2 linked regions of the Gemmatirosa kalamazoonensis genome follow. The protein of the gene in region 1 interacts with the protein of each later gene in a pairwise test. Links are inferred from orthologs where the notes say so. Each region holds a gene or a part of one and is shown on either strand. Other genes may lie near its edges. The genes, in order: secD and pheT.

Region 1 (8,947 bases):
TTCCGCCGAACGTCCGCGACACCATCGTCACCGTCGGCACGTTCGACGGCGTGCACCGTGGGCACTGGGACGTCATCCAGCAGCTCGTCGGCCGGGCGCGCGCGACCGGGCTGCCGAGCGTGCTCGTCACGTTCGAGCCGCATCCGCTGGAGATCGTGAACCCGGGCGCTGCGCCCCAGCTCCTGACGCCGGGAAGGGAAAAGCTCGAGGTCCTCGCCCAGGGCGGTCTCGACTACGTCGCGGTGCTGCCGTTCACGCGCACGCTGGCGGAGTACGGCCCGGACGAGTTCGTCGACATCGTGCTGCGCGATCGCTTCCGCATGCGCGAGCTGCTCATCGGCTACGACCACGGCTTCGGGCGCGGCCGGACCGGCGACGTGTCGGTTCTGCGCGAGCTCGGCGAGTCGCGCGGCTTCACCGTCGACGTGGTGCCGCCGGTCGCCGCGGATGGTGGGGATCCGGTCTCTTCGAGTGCCACCCGTCGCGCGCTCGCCGAGGGCGACCTCGACGCGGCGCGTGCCGCGCTCGGCCGGCGCTATTCGGTCGCCGGCATCGTCTCGCACGGCGAGAAGCGCGGCCGGCTGCTCGGCTACCCGACCATCAACGTGGTGCCGGAGTCCGCGCGGAAGCTGCTGCCGCTCGCCGGCGTCTACGCCGTGGTCGTGCAGACACCCGGCGGCCCGTTCGGGGGTATGATGAACCTCGGCCCCCGCCCGACGTTCGGCGACGAGCGCGTGTCGCTCGAGGCGCATCTGTTCGACTCCGTGGCGGACCTCTACGACGCGCACGTTCGCATCGATTTCGTCGCCCGCCTACGCGACGTCCAGCGCTTCGCGTCGGTCGAGGCGCTCGTCGAGCAGCTCGGCCGCGACGCCGAGGCGGCGCGTGCTGCCCTCGCGGCCAGTGTGACGCCACGCGACGCGAGCGGGTTCGTTGACGTGATGCACCCGAAGGCGTAACCTTAATAGTTTCTGGGAGTTTGCTGGCCTGCGCCGGCGCCCGGACCCCTCGTTCCACCTCCCCACCTCCTGCAGGCGCATGTCGAACCTGAAGTACCGCCTCCTGGCGATCGGAGCGCTGGTCGTGCTCTCCGTCTATGCGCTCTTCCCGCGCACCGTGATCGAGCGCGTGAACCGCAACGGCACGATGGTGACCGACACCGTGCGCCGCGTCCCGCTGAAGCGCGGCCTCGACCTCCAGGGCGGCATGCACCTCACACTCGCGGTCGACGAGTCGAAGGGCGCGGTGGCGAACAAGGCCGAGGCGCTCGACCGCGCGATCCGCGTCGTCCGCAACCGCATCGACGAGCTCGGCGTGACGGAGCCGCTCGTCCAGAAGGCCGGCACCGACCGCATCATCGTCGAGCTGCCCGGCGTCGCCGATCCGGAGCGCGCGCAGGCGGTGGTGCAGAAGGCCGCGTTCCTCGAGTTCCAGATCACCGACGAGACGCAGGCGCTCGAGCGCTCGCTGCCGAAGCTCGACGCGATCGCCGCCGCGAAGCTCCCGACGGTGGCGTCCGCGGCCGGCACGCCAGGCGCCACGGCGACGCCGTCGCCGCAGCAGGGGCTCGGCTCGCTGCTCACGAGCGGCGACTCGGCCAAGAAGGACACCGTGAAGGCCGCCGGCACCACCGGCGACTCCGCGAAGAAGCCGGCCGACAGCGCGAACCTGCTGAAGCCGAACGCCGCCGGCGCGTTCACGAAGGCCGTCCAGCCCGCGAACATCCCCGGCCAGTACGTCGTCGCCGAGAGCGACTACCTGCGACTCCAGTCGCTCCTCGACCTGCCGGAGGTCCAGAGCGCGCTGCCGCCGGGCAAGGTCATGCGCTGGGGCGCCGACACCATGGTCGTGAACGGCCAGGTGTACCGCACGCTCTGGGTGCTGGATGCGCGCCCGATCATCACCGGTGAGTACCTGACCGACGCGCGGCCGTCGAGCGATCCGGTCGAGGGCAACACGGTGCAGTTCGAGCTGAGCCGCGAGGGCGGCCGCCGCTTCCAGAACGAGACGGCGAAGCACATCAAGGACTTCATGGCGGTCGTGCTCGATCAGCGCGTCATCACGGCGCCGACGATCGAGAGCGCCATCGGCTCGCGTGGCCAGATCCGCCTCGGCGGCGGCTCGCTGCAGGACGCGCAGGATCTCGCGATCGTGCTGAAGGCCGGCGCGCTGCCAGTGCCGCTGCGCGTCGAGGAGACGCGCGAGGTCGGCCCGAGCCTCGGACAGGACTCGATCCGGCACGGGCTGCTGGCGGGCGCCGTCGCGGTCACGCTCGTGATCGTCATCATGCTCGTGTACTACCGCTTCTCCGGGCTGCTCGCCGTCGGCGGTCTCGTGCTGTACATGCTCTACACGCTCGCCACGCTGGCCGGCTTCGACGCCACACTCACGTTGCCAGGCCTCGCCGGCTTCGTGCTGTCCATCGGTATCGCCGTCGACGCGAACGTGCTGATCTTCGAACGCATCCGCGAGGAGCTCGACGCCGGCAAGTCGGTACGCCTCGCGATCGACGAGGGCTTCCGGCACGCGATGAGCGCCATCGTCGACTCCAACGTGTCGACCGCGCTCACCGCCGCGGTGCTCTACCAGTACGGCACCGGCCCCGTGCGCGGCTTCGCCGTGACGCTGCTCGCCGGTATCGCGGCGTCGATGATCACTGCCATCTTCGTCGTGCGCACGTTCTACCTCCTCTGGCTCAACCGCTCGCCGCGGGTCGAGTCGCTGAGCATCTGACCCGGAACGCGACGCCCACTCGACAGGCCCAGAGGCACCATGCTCCGCATCTTCCACAACACCAAGTACGACTTCATCAAGTGGTGGCGCGTCGCGCTCATCGCGACGGCTGCCTTCATCGTGGTCGGCTTCGGCTCGATGCTCGTGACCGGTGGCATCCGCTACAGCATCGACTTCACCGGCGGCACGCTGATGCAGGTGAAGTTCAATCAGCGCGTCGATGCCGGTCAGATCCGCTCCGCCGTCGACCAGGTGACGCGCGAGGCCGAGATCGCGCAGTTCGGATCCGACCGCGAGTTCACCATTCGCGCGCAGAAGGATCCGCACGAGGTCGCGGGGCAGCAGGGCGCCGAGACGGTCGCACGCCGCATCGAGCGCGCGCTCACGCAGAAGTTCGGCGCGGGCAACTTCCAGATCGGCCGCACCGAGGCCGTCGGCGCGAAGGTCGGTGACGAGCTGCAGCGCGGCGCGATCTACGCCATCCTGATCTCGTTCCTGCTCACGCTCGCGTACCTCGCGGTGCGCTTCGAGTGGCGCTTCGGGCTCGCGGCCGTGATCGCGACGGCGCACGACATCTTCACGACGCTCGCGTTCATCAAGATCATGAACATCGAGGTGTCGCTGACGGTCATCGCCGCGATCCTCACCGTGATCGGCTACTCGCTGAACGACACGATCGTGATCTTCGACCGCGTGCGCGAGCACGTGCGCCGCATGCGCAAGACCGATTCGTTCTACGACATCGTGAACCAGTCGGTGAACGAGACGCTGCCGCGCTCCGTGCTGACGCACGCCACGGTGTCCGCCGCGACGCTCGCGCTGCTGCTGTTCGCCGGCGAGGTGATCCGCCCGTTCGCGTGGGTCATGCTGTTCGGTGTCGTGACCGGTACGTTCAGCTCCATCTACATCGCGTCCTCGGTCCTCATCTGGATCGAGAACAAGTACCCGCGCAAGGATGCCGGCGCCGTCGCGAAGAGCACGTCGACGGCTCCGCGTCCCGCCGCGCCGCGCTCGAACCAGGCGGTCGGCGCGCGCTGACCGCACGCCGCTCCCGACCCGCGACCGCCGCCCTCCGGGCGGCGGTTGGTGTTTGCGGGCGGGGCGCCTAACAGTCGATCCCGTCTCGCCGTGCTCGCGTTCGTCGACAGCCACACGCATCTCGCCGACCCGGCGTTCGACGCCGATCGCGACGACGTCATCGCCCGCGCGCGCGACGCCGGTGCGCTCGCGCTCGTGTGCATCGGCGAGTCGCTCGCCGCTGCCGAGCGCGCCCGCGCGATCGCAGTGCGGCATCCGGGCTTCGTCTCGTTCACCGCCGGCGTGCACCCGCACGACGCCGACACGTTCGACGCGGAGCGCGACCTCGCGGCCATCCGCGCGGAGGTCGCCGCGGGCGCCGTCGCCGTCGGCGAGTGTGGGTTGGATTACCACTACGACCACTCGCCGCGCGACCGGCAGATCGCCGCGTTCGAGGCCCAGCTCGACCTCGCGTACGATCTGGAGCGTCCGGTCGTGGTCCACACACGCGAGGCGGCGGACGACACGCTCTCGCTCGTGTACGAGGCCGGGAAGCGGGGCGTCGTCGGCGTACTGCACTGCTATACCGGCTCGCACGATCTCGCGCGCGCCGCGCTCGACGTCGGCTGGTATGTCTCGTTCAGTGGCATCGTCACGTTCAAGCGATGGACGGACGACGAGCTGCTGCGTCTCGTGCCGGACGACCGCCTGCTCGCCGAGTCCGACGCGCCGTATCTCGCGCCCACGCCGCACCGCGGCAAGCGCAACGAGCCGGCGTGGGTGCCGCGAACCGTCGAGCGGCTGGCGCAGGCGCGTGCCGCGACCGCCGAGCACGTCGCGGCGCTCGTGATCGACAACGCACGCCGGTGCTTCGGGCTGGCGATCGCTGGAGCCCCCCGATAGACTCCCGCGCGTTCGCCCGTCTGGACCGCGTCCCTCGACATCACCGTTCCGTGCCGGCTTCGCAGCTCGAAATCGTTCACACCGCCGACGCTCCCGCCGCCATCGGGCCGTACTCGCAGGCCGTGAAGGCGAATGGGTTCCTGTTCACCGCGGGCCAGATCGCGCTCGATCCCGCGACGATGCAGGTCGTCGAGGGCGACGTCGTCGCGCAGGCCGACCGCGCGCTGCGGAACCTGACCGCCGTGCTCACCGCGTCCGGCGTGTCGTGGTCCGACGTCGTGAAGACGACCATCTTCCTCGCCGACATGGCGGACTTCGGCGCGGTGAACGAGGTCTACGCGCGCGCGCTCGGCGACGCGCGGCCGGCACGCTCCACGGTCGCCGTCGCCGGGCTCCCGCGCGGCGTTCGCGTCGAGATCGAGCTCGTCGCGGCGCTGCCGACGCAGCGCTGACGAGGGCTCGGCGTGGTGTCGCAGTGACGCCTTTCGTCTCGCGCGCGTGGCGCGCGCGGTGGCTCGGCGGCGGTGCGCTCGCGCTGGTTGCAGTCTGCGCGTCCACGGCGCGCGCGCAGGTGCCGGTGCCGCGGCCGGACACGACGCGCCGCGACACGACACGACGCGCGCCGGCGCCCGCCGACACCGTGCGTCCCTCGACGCGGCCGACGGTGCCGGTGATCACGGATACGGCGCCCAACGTCCCGGCAGCGGTCGCGCCACCGCGCGACACGACGCGCCGTGCGCCGCGGCCTCCGCGCGCCGTCGGCGCGAGCGCGATTCCGCGCCCGCCGATCTCCGCGCGACGCGCGCTGATCTATTCGATCCTCGTCCCTGGCCTCGGTCAGTCGAAGCTCGACCGCACGGCGACCGGCGCGTTCTTCATGGCCGTGGAGGCGGGCGCGCTCGCGATGGTCGCGAAGTCCACGTTCGACCTCGCCGAAGCGAAAGCGTTTCGTGGCGATAGTCTCATCGCGACGAGCTTCCCGGTCGACACGGCAGGCAACCCCGTGACGGGCACGGGCGCGGGCACGCGCGTGCCGAATCTCTTCAACGGAAGTCTCGCCCGCGCGCGCCGACTGCACCTCGAGGACTGGATCGCGGTCATCGCGTTCAACCACCTCATCGCCGGCGCCGAGGCGTTCGTGTCCGCGAATCTCTGGGCCGTGCCCGGCGAGGTGAGCGTGCGGCCGAGTGAGCATGGGGCGACGCTCGCGATGAAGGTGAGCTGGTGAGCGCCCCCGAGTCGTCGTCGCCCATCGGCGTGTTCGACTCGGGGATCGGCGGGCTCACGGTCGCACGTGAGCTGATGCGGCAGCTGCCTAACGAGTCGATCATCTACTTCGGCGACACCGCGCGCGTGCCGTACGGGCCGAAGAGTCCCGACACCGTGCGTCGCTACAGCCACGAGATCGCGACGTTCCTGCTCGCGCAGGGCGTGAAGGCCGTCGTCGTCGCGTGCAACACGGCGACCGCGCACGCGCTCCCCATGCTCCGCGAGGAGCTGCCCGTGCCGGTCGTCGGCGTCGTGGAGCCGGGCGCGCGCGCCGCCGTGCGTGCATCGACGAACGGCGAGATCGGCGTCATCGGCACCGTGGGCACCGTCAACTCGCGCGCCTATCATCGCGCCATCCACGCGCTCGCGCCGCATGCGCACGTGCGCGCGCGCGCCTGCCCGCTGTTCGTGCCGCTCGCCGAGGAAGGCTGGACCGACCACGCGGCGACGCGGCTCATCGCCCAAGAGTACCTCGAGCCGTTGGTCGAGACGCACGTCGATACGCTCGTCCTCGGCTGCACGCACTACCCGCTGCTCAAGCCGGTCATCGGCGAGGTCGTCGGACGTGGCGTGCGTCTCATCGACAGCGCCGAGGAGACGGCGGCGGAGACCGGACGACTGCTCGCCGAGCGCGAGATGTGCGCTGAGCCCGGGTCCATCGTGCGGCATCGCTTCGTGGCGAGCGACGCGCCTGACCACTTCCTAACGATGGCGGAGCGCTTCCTCGGCGCGCCGGTCGAGAGCATGGAGACGGTCACCCTCGGCTGACCCGTTCCATCGGAGCACCGCGATCTCCTGCTCGTCCACCCGTAGGTACGTCGGCTCGTCCAGCCAGGCGCCCGGGTTCGCGTACACGCCGCCGCCCTCCGCGCGGTCCAGCATCCGCGCGTGCGAGTGCCCGAACACCACGAGCTCCAGCGAGGGGTCGCGCGCCAGCGTGTCGAACGCGATGCGCCGGAGCCCCACACCGCCGTCGCCTGGACCGAGCGCTCGGCTGCCGTGCGAGCTCCCGTGCGCGAGGCGGCTCGCGAAGTCCGGGTGGAGCAGCCGGAACGCCCACACCGACAGCGGGTGTCGCAGCACCGGCCGGATCGCCCGATAGCCGCGGTCCTCCCGTGGCCGCAGCCCGTCGCCGTGCTCGATGCGCGTGTGCCAACCCGCCAGCGTTCCTTCCCACGGCCCGACGTGGAACTCGACACCCACGTCCTCGCGCAGGATGTCGCCGCCCCAGCAGTCGTGGTTGCCGGCCATCCACAGCACCGGCACGCCATCGTCGCGGAGGTCGGCGAGTGCGGCCAGCACGCGGAACGCGCGGCGCGGCATCACCGATCGCCACTCGAACCAGAAGTCGAACAGGTCGCCGTTCACCACCAGCGAGCCCGCCGCGCCGCGCAGGCTCCGCAGGAACGCGAGCAGCTCGCGCTCGCGCTCGGGCCGCGCCACGCCGAGGTGCGCGTCGGAGAAGATGTAGCAGGGACTGGGCAGCACGAGCCCAAGTCTAGCCGGCGCCGTGCGATGGACAAAGCCGCGGGCGCGGGTGGACAACGGCGGTCGGGGTTGGCGATCTTGCCGGCGCCCGCCGCGGTGTCCGCGGCCGCGGCACCGTCGTCGACTCAACCGCCGTGTCCCGCGTCCACGTCACCGAGCTCCGCGTCCGCTACGCCGAAACCGACCAGATGGGTGTCGTGTATCACGCGAACTATCTCGCGTGGTGCGAGGTGGGGCGCACGGAGTTCATCCGGACGGGGGGCATGAGCTATCGGCAGATGGAGGAGGCGGGCGTCGCGCTCGCGGTAGCGGAGGCGAGCCTGCGGTTCCACGCGCCGGCGCGGTACGACGACCTCATTCGCGTCGAGACGACGATGACGGACGTGCGATCGCGGAGCGTCACGTTCGACTATCTCGTGTCGCGCGCCGACGATGGCGTGCGGCTCGTCTCGGCGTCCACGCGCCTCGTGTCGATCGATCGCAACAGCCGTCCGACGGCGATGCCCGGCCCGGTGCGCGAGATCCTGGAGCGTGCCCGTGCGTGATCGTCACCTGTTCTCGCGCCTCGCGTTGGGCGCCGTCGTCGCGCTCGCGGCCGCGGCGTGCGCGCCGCGCGCTCGTCCGCTCGCCGGCGCGCCGACGCCGGTCGTGAAGCTCCCGTCGACCGCGCTCCCGAACGGCGCGCGTCGCATCGTCTTCAAGTGGGACTACCGCGAGCAGGAGGGGTTCTCGGCGCGCGGCGAGGGCGTTGCGCGCATCATCGCGCCCGACAGCGCGCGCATGGACTTCTTCGTCGACGGCGGCTTCGGCGGCGGATGGGCGATCCTGATCGGCGACCAGCTCACGATTCCTGGGCCCGACTTCGTGCGCCGCTTCATCCCGCCAGCGGCCATGCTGTGGGCGACGCTCGGCCGACTCACCGTGCCGGCCGCGCGCGACACGACCGCACGCGTTGTCGGCGACACGCTGCGCGCCGACATCGGCACCGATCCCACGTGGCGCGTGACGTTCGTCGGGCCGCGGCTCACGCGCGTCGAGCGCATCGACGGCGGTCGCATTCAGGAATGGGTCACGCGCGACGCCGAGACGCTTCGCTACGAGAACGAGTCCGCGCATCGCACGCTCACGCTGCACATCGAGCGGACGGAGGAGGTGAGTGGCTTTGACTCGTCCATCTGGAAGCGCTGAGCGTCGCGCGCGCGCCGTGGCGGCGCTGCGCGCCGCCGTCTTCGCCATCGCGTTAGGCACCGCGACATCGGGCATGGTCGCGTGCCGTTTCAGCCCGTACCACTTCGCGGGCGGCGGCTTTCCGTCGCACGTTCGTACCATCGCGGTGCTGCCGTTCGACAACGAGACGCCCGTGCCGGAGCTGCAGCGCGAGGTGTTCGAGGCGCTTCGCCGCCAGCTTCAGAACCGGCTCAACCTGCGCGAAGCCTCCGAGGCGAAGGCCGACGCCGTGGTGCGCGGCTCGATCGTGAAGTACGAGATCGACGTGCCGATCGGCTACAGCTCCGATCCGCGCCAGGCGACGTCCGCG
Region 2 (9,660 bases), 270 kb from region 1 along the record:
TTCCAGCAGCGGCAGGCGGCGGCGAAGGGCGCCGGCGAGCGCGTCGACCTCTCGCTCCCGGCGCGCGAGGCGTGGCGCGGCGCGCGACATCCCGTCACCCAGGTCGTCGACGAGATCGTCGGCATCTTCCGCGAGCTCGGGTTCACCGTCGCGGCGGGGCCGGAGGCGGAGACGCCGTGGTACAACTTCGGGTCGCTCAACTTCCCGGCCGACCATCCGGCCATGGAGCTGCACGACACGCTCTACCTCGGCCAGGACGCGCTGCTGCGCACGCACACGTCGCCGGTGCAGACGCGCACGCTGCAGCGCTTCGAGCCCCCGGTGCGCGTGCTCATTCCCGGCAACGTGTACCGGCGCGACTTCTTCGATCCGTCGCACGCGCCGGCGTTCATGCAGATCGAGGGGCTCGCCGTCGACGAGGGGATCTCGTTCGTCGACCTCAAGTCGACGCTCTCCGAGTTCGCACGCCGCTTCTTCGGCAGCGCGGTGACGCGCTTCCGCCCGAGCTTCTTTCCGTTCACCGAGCCGTCGGCGGAGATGGACGTGCAGTGTCTGCTGTGCGGCGGCAGCGGCTGCGCGGGCTGCAAGGGTACCGGCTGGATGGAGATCCTCGGCTCGGGCATGGTGCACCCCGCGGTGCTCGAGGCGGCCGGCGTCGACAGCGAGCGCTACACCGGCTGGGCGTTCGGCATGGGGCCCGGACGCATCGCCATGCTGCGCTTCGGGCTTCCCGACATTCGACTGCTGTACGATTCCGACGTCCGCTTCCTGGAGCAGTTCGCCTGATGAACGTCTCGTACGACTGGGTTCGCGCCTTCGTCCCGCACACGCTCACGCCGAAGCAGCTCGGCGAGCTGCTGAGCGCACACGTGGCCACGCTCGACGGCCTCGAGTCGCTGCGCTCGGATCTCGCCCCGTTCGTCGTCGGTCAGGTGGTGCACAGCGAGCGGATCCCGGAGACGCGACTGTCGTTCAATCGGGTGGACGACGGCAGCGGTCAGCTGCTGGAGGTCGTGTGCGGCGCGCCTAACGTGGCGGTCGGTGCGAAGTACCCGCTCGCGCGCGTCGGCACGGTGATCCCGGGCAAGGGCGGCATCACGATCGAGCGGCGGAAGATCCGCGGCTTCACGTCGGCCGGCATGCTGTGCTCCGCGATGGAGCTCGGGCTCGGCGAGGACCACGAGGGCATCCTCGAGCTGGCGACCGAGGCGGCGCCCGGGACGCCGCTCGTCGACGTGCTGCCCACGGGCGACACGCGCCTCGACCTCGACGTGCTGCCTAACAGGCCGGACCTGCTGTCGCAGCGAGGCGTCGCGCGCGAGGTCGCGGCGCTCACCGGCGTCGCGATCGTCGACCCGCCGGAGCTCGGGCGCCACGCCGACGTAGCGAGCGCCGCGCGCGACCCGAAGGAGGCGTCGGCCGCTGGCGTCACGGTGCGCATCGATGACACCGAGGGGTGCCCGCGTTACTGCGCGGCGGTGATTCGCGGCGTGCGCGTCGGCCCGAGCCCGGAGTGGCTCGTCCAGCGCCTCGCGGCCGTCGGCGCGCGCTCGATCAACAACGTGGTCGACGCGACGAACTACTGCCTCCACGGCCTCGGCCAGCCGATGCACGCGTTCGACCTCGCGAAGCTCGGCGACCGCGTCGTCGTGCGGCGCGCGCGCGCCGGCGAGAAGCTCGTCACGCTCGACGGCGTCGAGCGGGCGCTGTCGCCGGACGTGCTCGCGATCGCCGGCGCCGAGCGCGCGGAGGCGATCGCCGGCGTCATCGGCGGGCAGGGCTCCGAGGTCTCCGAGGGCACGACCGACGTGCTGCTGGAGGTCGCGTACTTCGATCCGCGGCGCGTGCGCCGCGGACGCATGCTCGCGAACGTCTCGACCGACGCGAGCTATCGCTTCGAGCGCGGCGTCGACCGCGCCGCGACGCTGGAGCTGCTCGCGGCGGGCGCCGGGCTGATCGTGTCGCTCGCCGGCGGGGCGGTGGAGGGAGTCATCGACGTCGGGCGCGCACCCGGTGCGCTGCCGGCGGTGCCGCTGCGTGCCGCGCGCCTCGCGCGCGTGCTCGGCGCCCCGGTCGCCGACGCCGACGTGGAGCGGTTGCTGCGCGCGATCGGCTTCGACGTCGCGCGCAGCGGAGAGGGCGCGTGGACGGTGTCGCCGCCCACGTGGCGACAGGACGTGGAGCGCGAGGCGGATCTGATCGAGGAGGTCGCGCGCCTCGTCGGCTTCGACGCGCTGCCGACCGAGATCCGGCCGTTCCGTCCGGGGCGCGTGCCCGACGATCCGATGTTCCTGCTCGCCGACCGCGTGCGCGCGGAGCTCGTCGGCGCGGGTCTGCTCGAGGCGCGTCCGCTGCCGTTCGTGGCGGGCGACGACGCCCACGTGCGCGTGCAGAACCCGCTCGCCGAGGACGAGCCGCACCTGCGGCGCGAGGTGCTCGAGACGCTCGCGCGGCGTGCCGAGCACAATCTCGCGCGCATGCACGGCGACGTGCGGCTGTTCGAGATCGGCCATGTCTTCCGCCCGCACGGCGAGCGGCCCGACGAAAGCGTGCACCCGTCCCTCCCCGACGAGCGGATGCACGTCGGGGTCCTGATCATGGGCGCGCGGCGGCCGGTGCACTTCTCCGAGCCGCACCCGCCGGCGTTCGACGAGTGGGACGCGAAGGCGATCGCGGAGCGCGTCGCCGCGGCGGGCCATCCGGGACACCGTGTGGACCTCGTGCCGGTCGGCGAGGACGACGTGCTGTGGCGCATCGACGTCGACGGCGAGTCGCGCGGCACGGTGCGGCGCGTGCGCCTCGACCTGCCGCCCTGGGCGGCGCAGCCGTTCGGTGTGGAGCTCGAATTGATGCGCGTGCAGTCGGCCGTCGTGGCCGAGCCGGGATCGAACGCCTGGGGCTCGGTGCCGCCGATCGCGCGCGTGTCGCACGTCCAGTATCGCGAGCTGCCGACGACGCCCGCGGTGGTGTTCGACCTCGCGCTGCTGGTACCGGACGCGACGCCGGCGAGCCGCGTGGAGGAGGTCATCCGCGTCGCGGTCGGCGAGCTGCTCGAGCAGCTCGTGCTGTTCGACGTGTTCCGGGGCGGGGACGTCCCGGCGGGGACCCGAAGCCTCGCGTGGCGGCTGACGCTGCGCGACCCGCAGCGCACGCTGCGCGACAAGGAAGTCGAGGGGCGGCGCACGAAGCTGCTCCGCGCACTCGAGGGGGAGCTCGGTGTCCGGCAACGCGCGTCCTGAGATGGCCTTCTCGGAGCTGGAACGCCTCGTCCGCAGCCTGGGCGAGGAGCTGGCGTTCTTCCGTCGGCGGGCGCTCGAGGCCGAGCGACGGTGGCGGGACGCGATGGAGCACACCGGCCACGGCGACACCGCGCCGACGCGCGAGTCGCTGGCCTCGCGGCTGGCCGAGCTGGAGCGGGAGAACGGCGAGCTGCGCGCCCGCCTCGACGATGCGGCCGAGCGGACCAGGCAGATGGCCGAGCGACTGCGGTTCCTGCGGCAGCAGGAGGGAGGAGCGGGTGAGCGCTGACGGTGAAGCCGGCGCGGCCGGCGGCGAGCGGCGCAACTCGGTGCGCGTCTCGATCCTCGGGGACGACTACATGATCCGAACCGAGGCGAGCGCCGCGCACACTCGCGAGGTCGCGGCGCACGTGGACGGCATCATCCGGCGGGTGCTCGCCACGGGTTCGGTGGTGGAGACGCACAAGGCGGCGATCCTGGCGGCGCTGCAGATCACGGACGAGCTGTTCCGGGCGCGCGCTGACGCCGAGCGGATGACGCAGTCGATGCAGGAGCTGAGCGCCGAGGTGAAGCGCTGGCTGCCGCCAGTGAAGCGGACCGACGCGGTCTAGGACCGGCGGCCTCGGCCGGCCGCCGTTGCGCGCCGACACACTGCGCGGTAGCTTTGCCGGCGGTGCTCGCTGTCCCGTAGGTGCAAGCGCGGATTGCAGTTAGGCGCTCCGACCGGGAATCGCGCGTGGCCAGCACCGAGCCCCGCGGTCCTTGTCGGATCCGTCCGTCGGGAGCCCGTCCTTCCTCGGTCCGCGCGCTGCGTGCGTCGCGGTGGAGCATAGATCCGACATGAGTTCACAACTGATCCCGGCTCTGCTGGGACTTCTCGCTTGTGTCGTCGTCGGGGTGGCGGCGTTTGCGGTGGGCCGGGGCTCCGGGGTGAAGGTGGGTCGGACGGAGGAGCTCGAGCGGCAGCGCGCCGCGAAGGCCTCCGCCGAGGAGTCCGCCCAGCGCATCCGGTCCGAGGCCGAGCGCGACGCCGAGGGACTCCGCAAGAGCGCCGTCGTCAGCGGCAAGGAAGAGCTGCTCCGCCTGCGCGAGACGCAGGAAGGGGAGGTGCGCCGCCGCCGCGAGGAGGTCGAGCGCGAGGAGCGCCGCCTGCAGGAGCGCGAGACGCAGCTCGATCGCAAGAGCGAGACGCTCGATCAGCGCGACCGCGAGCTCGGCCGTCGGGCGAGCGAGCTCGGTCGACGCGAGAAGACCGTCGAGGAGCGCCAGGGCGAGGTCGATCGCCTCGAGGGCGAGGCGACGCGACGGCTCGAGGAGCTCGCGGGGCTCTCCGCGCAGGAGGCGAAGAACGAGCTGATGCGCCGCATCGAGGAGGCCGCGCAGGCCGACGCGGCGAGCCGCATCCGCGAGATCCGGGAGTCGGCGCGCCGCAACGCCGAGCGCGAGGCGAAGAAGATCGTCGCGCTCGCCGTGCAGCGCATCGCCGCCGAGCACACGGCCGAGACGACGGTGTCCGCCGTGTCGCTGCCGAACGACGAGATGAAGGGCCGCATCATCGGCCGCGAGGGGCGCAACATCCGCGCGTTCGAGCTCGCGACGGGTGTCGACGTCATCATCGACGACACGCCGGACACCGTCGTCGTGTCGTGCTTCGACCCGGTGCGCCGCGAGGTGGCGCGGCTCGCGCTGGAGAAGCTCGTCGCCGACGGGCGCATCCATCCCGGGCGCATCGAGGAGGTCGTCAACAAGGCGAAGAAGGAAGTCGACCAGAACATCCTCGAGGTCGGCGAGCAGGCGGCGTACGAGACCGGCGTCAACGGACTGCACCCGGAGCTGATCCGCCTCATCGGGCGCATGAAGTGGCGCACGAGCTACGGGCAGAACATCCTGCAGCACTCGAAGGAGGTCGCGTGGCTCGCCGGCATCATGGCCGCGGAGCTCGGCCTCGACGTGCCGATGGCGAAGCGCGGCGCGCTGCTGCACGACGTCGGCAAGGTGCTCACGCACGAGCACGAGGGCACGCACGTGCAGCTCGGCGTAGAGGTGGCGACGAAGTACGGCGAGCACCCGCTCGTCGTGAACGCGATCGCCGCGCACCACGACGACGTGCCGCACGAGAGCGAGATCTCCGTGCTCGTGCAGGCGGCCGACGCGATCAGCGGCTCGCGGCCCGGCGCGCGGCGCGAGGCGTTCGAGACGTACGTGAAGCGCCTCGAGGGGCTGGAGCGGATCGCATCGAGCTATCGCGGTGTAGATCGCGTCTTCGCGATCCAGGCCGGTCGCGAGGTGCGCGTCGTCGTCACGCCCGAGGAGGTGGACGACGTGCGCATGACGGCGCTGAGCGAGGAGATCGCCCGCCGCATCGAGGCCGAGCTGCAGTATCCGGGGCAGATCAAGGTCGTGGTGATCCGAGAGACGCGGGCGGTGGACTTTGCACGCTGAGATGGCGATGGAGGCGCGCCTGCTCGACGGCGCGGCGCTCGCGCGGCGCGTGCGCGAGCGGGTCGCCGGCGAGGTAGCCGAGCTGAAGGCGCGCGGCGTCACGCCCGGCCTCTCGGTCGTGCTCGTCGGCGACGATCCGGCGAGCGCGGTCTACGTGCACCACAAGACGAAGGACTGCCAGGAAGTCGGCATGCGCGGCGAGCAGATCCGCATGCCCGCCTCGACGTCGCAGGATGAGCTGCTCGCGGTGGTCGACCGGCTGAACGGAGATCCCGCGGTGCACGGCATCCTCGTGCAGATGCCGGTGCCGAAGCAGATCGATCCAGCCGCGGTCATCGCGCGCATCGCGCCCGAGAAGGACGTCGACGGCTTCCATCCGGTGAACGTCGGCAAGACGTACATCGGCGAGGACAGCGGCTTCGCGCCGTGCACACCTGCCGGCGTGATGGTGATGCTGCGCGAGGCGGGCGTGGATCTGCGCGGCGCCGAGGTGGTCATCATCGGGCGCAGCAACATCGTCGGCAAGCCGATGGCGGCGCTGCTCGTGCAGCCCGGCGTGGATGCCACCGTGACGGTGTGCCACAGCCGCACGCGCGACCTCGCCGCGCACACGCGCCGCGCCGACGTGATCGTCGCGGCGATCGGCCGCGCGCGGTTCGTGACGGGCGACATGGTGAAGCCCGGCGCCGTCGTGATCGACGTCGGCATGAACCGCATCGACGACCCCACGACGAAGAGCGGCACGCGTCTCGTCGGCGACGTCGACTTCGAGGCCGTGCGCCAGGTCGCGTCGGCGATCACGCCGGTACCCGGCGGCGTGGGCCCGATGACGCGCGCGATGCTGCTCGAGAACACGGTGCGCGCGGCGCGCCGGGCGGCCGGCGCGTGAGCCCGCGCAAGCCAGCGCCGGCGCCGGACACGCTCGACCTGTTCGCGGTGGACCCGGTGCTCGAGCCGCCGCGTCGCGCCGGGTCGACCAGCCGTCGCGCGACCGCGGCTCGGCAGATCGAGCCCACGACGCCGGTCGAGGCGATGGCGCCGGTCGATCCGTACGCCCGCGTCGACGCGGACCCGTACGACGGGGTGATCCCCGGCGCGTCGCCCGCATCGGCCGTCGCGGTGTCGACGCTGACGCTCACCGCGAAGGAGGTGCTCGAGGGCGCGTTCATGCCGCTCTGGGTGCGCGGCGAGGTCAGCGACTTCAAGGCGCACCGCAACGGGCACTGGTACTTCTGCCTGCGCGACGAGACCGCGCAGATCCGCTGTGTGATCTGGGGACGCGACGCGCGCCGTCTGCCGGCTCCGCCCGACGACGGCATGCAGGTCGTGGCGTTAGGCCAGCCGAGCGTCTACGCGGCGCGTGGCGATCTGCAGTTCGTCGTGCGCACGCTCGACGCCCAGGGCGATGGCCTGTGGCGCAAGGCGCTCGATCGCACGCGCGCGCGCCTCGAGGCGGACGGCCTGCTCGATCCGGCGCGCAAGCGCGCGCTCCCGCGCCTGCCGCGCCGCGTCGCGGTGATCACGAGCCCCGACGGCGCGGCGCTGCACGACATCGTCGCCGTCGTTCGGCGCCGCTGCCCGAGCGTGGAGGTCGTCCTCGTGCCCGCGAAGGTGCAGGGTGAGGGCGCCGCCGAGGAGCTGTGCGACGCCGTGGAGCGTGTCGCGCGGTGGGGCGGTGCGGACGTCGTCATCATCGGACGTGGCGGCGGCGCGCGCGAGGATCTCTGGGCGTTCAACGACGAGGACCTCGCGCGCGCGATCGCGGCGTGTCCGGTGCCGGTGATCTCCGCCGTGGGCCACGAGGTGGACGTCACGATCTGCGATCTCGTCGCCGACGTGCGCGCCGCCACGCCGTCGGTCGCCGCGGAGACCGCGGTGCCGGTGCGGAGCCATCTCGCCGCGGAGTTCGTCGCGCTGCGCGACGCGCTCTCCGCCGCGGCGCAGCGCGCGGCATCCGACGCGCGAGAGCGGCTGCAACGGGTGCGCGCGGAGCTGGTGCAGGTGAGCGAGCGCGCGACCGAGCGTCGTCGCGCTCGCATCGAGACCGCGGCGGGCCGGCTGCACGCCCTCAGCCCGCTCGCGACGCTCGCGCGCGGCTACGCCGTCGCGCGCGCGAGCGACGGGCGCACGCTGAGCCGGGTGAGCGACCTCTCCGCGGCCGGCGAGTTCGAGCTGCGCGTCTCCGACGGCGCGGTGCGCGCCACGACGCTGCCGAGGGACTCGTGACGTTCGAGGAGAACCTCGAGCGACTCGAGGAGATCGTCGACGAGCTGGGAGGCGACGCGCTGGAGCTCGATCGCGCGCTGCGGTTGTTCGAGGAGGGGATCGAGCGGCTCCGCGAGGCGAGCGGCGAGCTGGCGCGGGTGGAGCAGCAGGTGAAGCTCCTCGTCGAGCGCTCCGACGGCACGTTCGAGCTCCCCCCGCTGGAGCGCTGAGTGGCGCGCGCCGCGACCGCGTCGCGCTCCGACACGACGGCGGAGCACCTCGCCGCCTGGCGCCGCCGAGTGGACGACGCGCTCGCGGCGTGCTGCGCGCGCTACCTCGACGGCGTGGAGCCGACGACGGCCGACGCGATCCGTTACAGCCTGCTCGGCGAGGGCAAGCGCCTCCGGCCGATCCTCGCGCTCGCGGCGTACGAGGCGGCCGGCGGCGACGGCGACGCGAGCGCGCTCGCCGCGGCGGTGGAGGTGGTGCACGCGTACTCGCTCGTGCACGACGACCTGCCGTGCATGGACGACGACGACGTCCGTCGCGGTCGGCCGACGGTGCACCGCGTGTACGGCGTACGCGCGGCAACCGCGGCGGGGCTGGCGATGGTGCCGCTCGCCGCCCGCGCCGCCAGCGACGCCGCGACGGCGCTCGGGATCGCGCGAGCGGCCGTGGGTGAGATCGTCCGCGCGCTCATGCGCGCGTCCGGCGCCGGCGGGATGATCGGTGGGCAGCTCCTCGACCTCGAGGCCGAGGGGCGCGCACTGTCGCTCCTGGAGCTGGAGCGCATCCACGCGGCGAAGACCGGCGCGCTCATCACCGCCGCCGTGATCGTGGGAGGCATCGCCGCGGGCGCGTCGCGGGCGGTGCTGGACGCGCTGGAGGGCTACGGCCAGCGCGTGGGCCTCGCGTTCCAGATCGTCGACGACGTGCTGGACGTGACGGCGACGACGGACGAGCTGGGAAAGACCGCCGGCCGCGACGTGGCGCTCGGCAAGAGCACGTATCCCGCGCTGCTCGGCGTGCACGGCGCGCGGGCGAGGGCCGAGGCGCTCGTCGACGAGGCGTGCAAGGCGCTGGCCGGCGAAGGGCTGCTGACCGTGACGCTCGAGCACCTCGCCCGGTTCAGCATCAGCCGGCGATCGTGACCCGCGGCGGGCGCTGCTGTCGTCGCGCCGGCTCCTGTAGATTCCAGCCATGTCCCTACTCGATCGGATCGACTCTCCGGCGGACCTCCGGCGCCTGACGCGGGAGGAGCTCCGCGCGCTCCCGGCGGAGATGCGTGAGCGCCTCATCGCGGTGTGCTCCCAGACGGGAGGCCACATCGGCGCCGGGCTCGGTGTCGTGGAGCTGACGATCGCCCTCCACGCCGCGTTCGACACGCCGCGCGATCAGCTCGTGTGGGACGTCGGCCACCAGGGGTACCCGCACAAGCTGCTCACCGGCCGCAACACGCGCATGGAGACGCTGCGGCAGGAGAGCGGCATCTCCGGCTTCCTGAAGCGGTCCGAGAGCGAGTACGACACGTTCGGCGCAGGTCACGCCGCGACGTCGATCTCCGCGGCGCTCGGCATCGCGGCGGCGCGTGACCTGAACGGCGAGTCGTTCAAGGTCGCCGCGATCATCGGCGACGGCGCGCTGTCCTGCGGCCTCGCGTACGAGGGGCTGAACAACGCGGGCCACTCGGAGCGCGACGTCGTCGTCGTGCTGAACGACAACGAGATGTCGATCGCGCCTAACGTGGGCGCGATGCACAAGTACCTCACGTCGA

What was found.
Region 2: the proteins of secD (region 1) and pheT interact in binary tests that used the Escherichia coli proteins (3 or more experiments, as listed by UniProt). The link is inferred for Gemmatirosa kalamazoonensis from one-to-one orthologs.

What each region holds. Positions count from the first base shown.
Region 1 is NZ_CP007128.1:3,705,575-3,714,521, forward strand. Bases 471-3,385 are described here. They hold secD (protein translocase subunit SecD), read left to right. Parts: upstream 471-1,038; coding sequence 1,039-2,733; downstream 2,734-3,385. Other genes in these bases: J421_RS16020 (bifunctional riboflavin kinase/FAD synthetase), read left to right, coding at 471-959; secF (protein translocase subunit SecF), read left to right, coding at 2,773-3,385. Outside these bases: more of J421_RS16020, read left to right, coding at 1-470; more of secF, read left to right, coding at 3,386-3,771; J421_RS16035 (TatD family hydrolase), read left to right, coding at 3,862-4,653; J421_RS16040 (RidA family protein), read left to right, coding at 4,704-5,105; J421_RS16045 (hypothetical protein), read left to right, coding at 5,129-5,881; murI (glutamate racemase), read left to right, coding at 5,878-6,690; J421_RS16055 (UDP-2,3-diacylglucosamine diphosphatase), read right to left, coding at 6,625-7,410; J421_RS16060 (acyl-CoA thioesterase), read left to right, coding at 7,545-7,955; J421_RS16065 (hypothetical protein), read left to right, coding at 7,948-8,598; LPS assembly lipoprotein LptE, read left to right, coding at 8,615-8,947. UniProt on the Escherichia coli protein: Part of the Sec protein translocase complex. Interacts with the SecYEG preprotein conducting channel. SecDF uses the proton motive force (PMF) to complete protein translocation after the ATP-dependent function of SecA.
Region 2 is NZ_CP007128.1:3,972,575-3,982,234, reverse strand. Bases 386-3,512 are described here. They hold pheT (phenylalanine--tRNA ligase subunit beta), read left to right. Parts: upstream 386-785; coding sequence 786-3,239; downstream 3,240-3,512. Other genes in these bases: J421_RS17335 (hypothetical protein), read left to right, coding at 3,241-3,512; pheS (phenylalanine--tRNA ligase subunit alpha), read left to right, coding at 386-786. In the rest of the region: more of pheS, read left to right, coding at 1-385; more of J421_RS17335, read left to right, coding at 3,513-3,528; J421_RS17330 (cell division protein ZapA), read left to right, coding at 3,518-3,850; rny (ribonuclease Y), read left to right, coding at 4,080-5,681; bifunctional methylenetetrahydrofolate dehydrogenase/methenyltetrahydrofolate cyclohydrolase FolD, read left to right, coding at 5,689-6,570; xseA (exodeoxyribonuclease VII large subunit), read left to right, coding at 6,567-7,907; xseB (exodeoxyribonuclease VII small subunit), read left to right, coding at 7,904-8,116; J421_RS17305 (polyprenyl synthetase family protein), read left to right, coding at 8,117-9,037; dxs (1-deoxy-D-xylulose-5-phosphate synthase), read left to right, coding at 9,087-9,660.